2 linked regions of the Sinorhizobium fredii USDA 257 genome follow. The protein of the gene in region 1 interacts with the protein of each later gene in a pairwise test. Links are inferred from orthologs where the notes say so. Each region holds a gene or a part of one and is shown on either strand. Other genes may lie near its edges.

The links.
Region 2: the proteins of hflC (region 1) and ftsH interact in binary tests that used the Escherichia coli proteins (3 or more experiments, as listed by UniProt). The link is inferred for Sinorhizobium fredii USDA 257 from one-to-one orthologs.

Annotation. Positions count from the first base shown.
Region 1 is NC_018000.1:4,611,374-4,614,688, reverse strand. Bases 120-3,118 are described here. They hold hflC (protease modulator HflC), read left to right. Parts: upstream 120-1,152; coding sequence 1,153-2,085; downstream 2,086-3,118. Other genes in these bases: USDA257_RS21620 (Do family serine endopeptidase), read left to right, coding at 2,873-3,118; USDA257_RS21625 (ACT domain-containing protein), read left to right, coding at 2,285-2,671; USDA257_RS21630 (DUF2065 domain-containing protein), read left to right, coding at 2,093-2,278; hflK (FtsH protease activity modulator HflK), read left to right, coding at 120-1,156. Outside these bases: more of hflK, read left to right, coding at 74-119; more of USDA257_RS21620, read left to right, coding at 3,119-3,315.
Region 2 is NT_187163.1:22,932-26,184, reverse strand. The notes cover bases 217-3,153. They hold ftsH (ATP-dependent zinc metalloprotease FtsH), read left to right. Parts: upstream 217-710; coding sequence 711-2,597; downstream 2,598-3,153. Other genes in these bases: USDA257_RS30495 (DUF2267 domain-containing protein), read left to right, coding at 2,736-3,153; USDA257_RS30505 (universal stress protein), read right to left, coding at 217-530. Outside these bases: more of USDA257_RS30505, read right to left, coding at 9-216; more of USDA257_RS30495, read left to right, coding at 3,154-3,176. UniProt on the Escherichia coli protein: Acts as a processive, ATP-dependent zinc metallopeptidase for both cytoplasmic and membrane proteins. Plays a role in the quality control of integral membrane proteins.

The sequences.
Region 1 (3,315 bases):
CGGGATCACGTCGTGACCGGCCGCAAATCTGCGGGGCGTTGAGCGAGAGAATTTTCTTTGAAGAGAGGTTTTGATGCCCTGGAGCAATCAGAATGGCGGCGGCGGCCCTTGGGGCGGCGGCGGCAATCAAGGGCCATGGGGTCAGGGGAATAAGCCGCGCGGCGGCCGAGGCGGGCCGCCGGATCTGGAAGAGATCATCCGTCGCGGCCAGGATCAGTTGAAGAACGTGGTTCCGGGCGGCTTCAACGGCGGCGTCTTCGTCATCGTCGGCCTGTTGATCGTCGGCTTCCTGCTGCTCAATTCGATCTACACCGTCCAACCGGATGAACGCGGCGTCGAAATGCGGTTCGGCAAGCCGAAGGAGGAAATCTCCATGCCTGGCCTGCACTATCACTTCTGGCCGCTTGAGACCGTCGAGATCGTCAAGGTGACGGAGCAGCAGCTCAATATCGGTAGCCGCGTCGGCGCCCAGTCGAGTGCGGGCCTGATGCTGAGCGGCGACCAGAATATCGTCAATGTGCAGTTCTCCGTGCTGTTCTCGGTCACCGATCCGAAGTCCTATCTCTTCAACGTCGAGAACCCGGCCGACACGTTGCAGCAGGTGGCCGAAAGCGCCATGCGCGAGGTCGTCGGCCGTCGCCCGGCGCAGGACATCTTCCGCGACAACCGTCAGGCGATCGCTGCCGACGTCAAGAACACGATCCAGGCGACCATGGATACCTATGGTGCCGGCATCTCGGTGAACACGGTTGCGATCGAGGACGCGGCGCCGCCACGCGAAGTGGCCGACGCATTCGACGAGGTGCAGCGCGCCGAGCAGGACGAGGATCGTTTCCTCGAGGAAGCCAATCAGTATGCCAACCAGATACTCGGCAAGGCGCGAGGTCAGGGAGCGCAGATCCGTGAAGAGGCGGCCGCCTACAAGGACCGCGTCGTCAAGGAAGCCCAGGGTGAGGCGCAGCGGTTCATTTCGGTCTATGACGCCTATTCCAAGGCGCCGGAAGTCACGCGCAGGCGGCTTTATCTCGAAACCATGCAGGATGTTCTCGGCAAGTCGAAGAAGGTCATTCTCGATGAGAAGAACGGCCAGGGCGTGCTGCCCTATCTGCCGCTCAACGAAATCGGTAGACCCTCGCAGTCGGGAGGTACCCAATGATAAACAATCGCAGTTCAATCATCCTCATCGTTGTCGCAGCGGTACTGGTCGTCGTCTACTCGTCGGTGTTCGTGGTCAATGAGCGCCAGCAGGCGATCGTCGTTCGCTTCGGCGAAATCCGCGACGTGAAGACCGAGCCGGGCCTTTATTTCAAGCTTCCCTTCGCCTTCATGGATGCCGACCGCGTGCAGTATGTCGAGGACCAGGCACTTCGCTTCGACCTCGACAATATCCGTGTGCAGGTTTCCGGCGGCAAGTTCTATGAGGTGGATGCCTTCGTGGTCTACAGGATCGCCGACCCTCGCCGTTTCCGCGAAACGGTTTCCGGCGACCGGGAATCTGCCGAAGCGCGCCTTCGCACGCGTCTCGATGCGTCGCTGCGCCGCGTCTACGGCCTGAGGGGCTTCGAGGCGGCGCTATCGGACGAGCGCGCATCGATGATGCGCGAGGTCCGTACCGATCTTCGGGCAGACGCCGAATCGCTGGGTCTCAATATCGAGGACGTTCGCATCCGCCGCACCGACCTGACCCAGGAAGTGTCGCAACAGACCTTCGAGCGGATGAAGGCGGAGCGCCTGGCTGAAGCCGAACTGATCCGCGCCCGCGGCAATGAAGCGGGCCAGCGACGCCGCGCGATTGCCGACCGCCAGGTGGTCGAGATCGTCGCGGAAGCCCAGCGTGATTCGGAAATTCTTCGAGGCGAGGGCGAAGCCGAGCGGACGGGAATATTTGCCGACGCCTTTACACGCGATCCCGGCTTCTTCGAGTTCTACCGCTCGATGGCGGCCTATGCCCAGGCGATCGGAAATCCCGATACAACCGTGGTGCTGTCGCCCCATTCGGAATTCTTCCGTTATTTCAACAGCGCGGACGGGGCAACGCCGCCGCTGTCGCCAACCGTGCCGGCGGCACCTGCGACCGCAGATTGAGCGGGCAATGTCCGATCTTCTGACCGGCTTTGCATTCTTCCTGATCATCGAGGGGCTGGTGTACGCACTGGCCCCTTTGGTTCTTGTGGAATTGGCGAAGCGTTTGCCGTATGTCCCGGAGCATCAGCTGCGCCTCGCCGGACTCACATCTGTGGCCGTTGGCGTCGGACTTGTTTGGTTGCTTCGAGGGTAATGCGAAATGACACATAGACTGCTGATCCGGTTGGTCGATGCCGAATATGCGATTACCCGCCTGAACATCGGGTCCGCTATTCCGGAGTGGCTGCCCGGCCCGGGGTTCTGGACAGTTTCGAGTTCGCGCGAGGAAATGACACTTGTTTGCCGCGCCGCCCGCGTCCCTTCGAGCGTTCAAAGTTCGCTTGGCTGGCGCTGTTTCCGCATAGAGCAGCATTTCAGCTTCGACGTGCCGGGTGTCCTGTCTTCGGTGCTTCGCCCGCTCTCGGCAGCCAGTGTGGGCGTTTTCGCCAATTCGACCTTCAGCACCGATTACATCTTCGTTGCCGGCTCCGATCTCGAGAAGGCGGTGCAGGCGCTGAAGGAACACGGCCACGAAATCACCACCTGATCTGTCAAAGATCAGGAAATCGTGTCTGGACGCTCCGGAAATCCGCCGTATCTTCAGAAGACGATCGTTTGCTGCGCAAAGTAGCCGCCGCAACGCCTTGCGGCAGTGGTATAATTCGCCGAAACGGATGGAACGGATTGCGCAGTGATCGCGGACCACCGAAAGCTATGGTCGGCGTGATGGAATGAGGAGCACAGCGACTTGTCGAAACGACCTGAAATCTTCCGCGGCCTGATGCTGGCGGCTGCGACGGCACTGCTCTTTTCCAATACGGCTCTTGCCGAGACGGCGCTGCCGCGGCCGGCCGCCGGCCCACCCTCGGTCGCCGACCTTGCCGAAAGCCTGCTCGACGCCGTGGTCAACATCTCCATCTCGCAGAACGTCAAGGGCGAGGATGACAATGCGCCGATGCCTCAGGTGCCGGAGGGATCGCCGCATCAGGAGTTCTTCGACGAATTCTTCAAGGGGCAAGGCGAGGGCGGACGCCCTCGCACGGTCAACTCGTTGGGGTCCGGCTTTATCATCGACCCGTCCGGCTACGTTGTCACCAACAACCATGTGATCCAGGATGCCGACGATATCGAGATCAACCTCTCCGACGGAACCAGGCTGAAGGCGAAGCTGGTCGGCACCGATACCAAGAC
Region 2 (3,253 bases), on another replicon or contig:
CGGGATGTTCAGCGTACCACCATGACGGAACAATGTGCATGCTGGATGATCTTTTGCGACACGCTTCCGACCAGCATACCCCTCAACCGCCCGAGCCCACGGCTTCCGACGACGATCATGTCCGCACCGACGTCCTCAGCGACCTTAAGGATTGTTTCAGCGTAGACGCCGGGCTCGACGCGCGTCTCCACGCTGCTGACGCCGATCCTTCGGGCAATATCCGCAGCATCCTCGGCAATACGGTCACCCAAGACCGAAACCATTTCTCCGATGTCGCCTTGCGAGGCACGGAAAAACTCGCCCATCGAGCTGGGAACTCGCTCCAATTGCGGCATAGTCACGGCCGACACACAGCGGACGAGATGCTCTGGCTCGGCGAGGCGGCTCGCCTCCTCGGCCCTCAGCCCATGCAGGATGACGTGAAGGATCGTGAGTCTTGCTCCGAGAGCTTTGGCTATGTTCGCCGCCATCGCCACGGCTTCTCGGGCTTTGTCGGATCCATCGGTTGCGACAAGAATGTGCTTGGTCATGGCACTTGCTCCATTTTGGCAAAGTCTCGGCCAATTCTCGGTGGAAGGCCTTGACGCTCGTCAAAGAGCTCTGCGACCCAGATCCAGTTTGCGCCGTGTCCATAGTTTGACGCGGGTCAAGGCGGCGCGCGGTAAGGCATGAAAGGCTCGTTTGCATCGAACGAAACCGGAAGCCGGCCGATGAATAGGAAATGGGTTTTCAATCTCGGCTATGTGCTCGTCGCACTCTTGTTGATCGGAACCTTTGAATTCTGGCTGAGCTATCGCGACGTCGCGCAGCTCAGCTATTCCGATGCCTTGCAGGCGGCGCAGGACGGCAGGATCGCGTCGGTCGTCGTGACAGAGTCCTTGATTGAGGGAGAGTTCAAGCAGCCGGAGGAGGGGAAGAAGTACTTCGTCGCGCATCGTGTCGATCCTTCGCTGGCCGAGGTCTTCGAGAAGGCCGGTGCAAAGGTGTCCGGCGGGACCGACAGCAATTGGGCGATGACGCTGCTTTCCTGGATCTTCCCGTTGTTTGTCTTCCTGGGACTTTGGTTCGTGCTCTTTCAGGGCGTCGCCGAGCGTGGCGGCCTCGTCAATATCGGAAAGTCAAGGGCCAAGGTCTATCTCGAGCGGCAGACGGGTGTGACCTTTGACGATGTGGCTGGCGTCGACGAGGCGAAGGCTGAGTTGCAGGAGGTGGTCGCCTTCCTGAAGGACCAGGCGAAATACAGCCGCCTCGGCGCGCATATTCCCAAAGGGATCCTCCTCGTCGGGCCACCCGGCACGGGCAAAACGCTGATGGCGCGCGCGGTTGCAGGCGAGGCCGGGGTGCCTTTCTTCTCGATTTCCGGCTCGGAATTCGTCGAGCTCTTCGTTGGCGTCGGCGCCGCCCGCGTGCGGGACCTTTTCGACCAGGCGCGACAGGCCGCTCCCTGCATCATCTTCATTGACGAACTCGATGCGCTCGGTCGCACCCGCAGCCCCTTCGCCGGCTATGGCGGCGGCGACGAGAAGGAGCAGACGCTCAATCAATTGCTGGCCGAGCTCGACGGCTTCGACCCGCGCGTCGGCATCGTGCTTCTGGCTGCCACCAATCGTCCGGAGATCCTTGATCCAGCCCTTCTGCGCGCAGGCCGCTTCGACCGGCAGGTGGTCATTGATCGCCCGGATCGAAACGGCAGGGCAGCAATCCTTAAGGTCCATATGGCTACTATCGCGATCGCGGACGGTGTGCTTGTGGAGGAGATCGCCGGCATGACGCCGGGATTCACCGGCGCCGATCTTGCCAACCTGGTGAACGAAGCCGCGATCGTCGCGACGCGACGCGGCGCCGAGCGGGTGGCGATCGAGGACTTCAACAACGCGGTCGAGCGCATCGTCGCCGGTTCGGAACGCAAGAGCCGCGTGCTGAAGCCCGACGAACGCGAGCGGGTCGCCTATCACGAAATGGGTCACGCATTGGTCGCCTCGAAGCTCTCGAAGACCGATCCGGTGCAGAAAGTGTCGATCATTCCCCGCTCGATTGGGGCGCTTGGCTACACATTGCAGCGCCCCACCGATGACCGCTTCCTCATCACGTCGAGTGAACTTAAGGAGCGCATGGCAGCCCTGCTCGCCGGCCGGGCGGCTGAAGAGCTTATTTATGGTGAGGTCTCGACCGGTGCGGCGGATGACCTTGCCAAGGCCACCGATGTGGCGCGGCAAAGCGTCGTGCGCTTTGGCATGAGCCCGCAGGTTGGTCAGGTTGTGCTCGAAGAGCAAAGGCTGCAATGGCTTGGCGATGGTCCCGTTGCGCCACGGCAGAAGGATTATTCCGAAGCGACCGCGCGCGAAATCGATCTTGCGGTGCGTTTCATGATCGACGACGCCTACCAAGGAGCCAAGGCGATACTGCAGGGGTGCATGGGGGAGCTCAAGGCCGGAGCAATGCTGCTGCTCGAGCACGAAACCATCACTGCGCAGGACTTTCCCCCGCTACTTCGGACGGGTGGCCAGACAGCCAGGACGACCACGGATGGTGAGACCGCGTCTTCCCGTCGCACGGCTGAATCGCAAGCCGGCGGGCGAATGCTCGATCGCCGTTGACGCACATCAATGCGGCGCGGCGGCATTCGTTGCATCCTGACCCTTGTCGCTCCGAAAAGGGCGGCGGGCATATGATCCGAGCCATTGTCTGGACCGGCCCGATGACAGCACGCCAATCCTGGGGCAAAGGAGGAACTCATGGCAAGCGGACATCCGAGCTTCGATCATACGATCCAGGAAGGCAATATGTGGCTGAAGGCAGTGGCTGAACGCCTGCATTTCGAAGGACGGCGACACGCTTACAGCGCGCTCAGGGCTACGCTTCACGCGATGCGCGACAGGCTGGCCCCGGAGGATGCCGTCCATCTCGGCGCGCAGTTCCCGATGGTCATTCGTGGACTCTATTTCGAAGGCTGGCGACTGGCGGGAAAGCCGACGGACGAGCACTCCATTGACGAATTTTGCGAGCGTATAGCCCGGGAGCTTCCTCCTCAGTTCGGGATGGATGCCAAAACCGTCGCGACGGGCGTTTTCGATGTGATCTTCAAGGAACTCGACCCCGGCGCGGTTGCAAAGGTGATCGATCAACTGCCAGTGCCCTTGAGGAGCCTGTGGCCGCAAGGCGCGCGACGTGATTAAGACGGGATGAAGTACGTACGGCTTGCCGAACGCGTCCCGGTCTAACCAATCGAGCGATCAGCTGCACGCTACCCTGC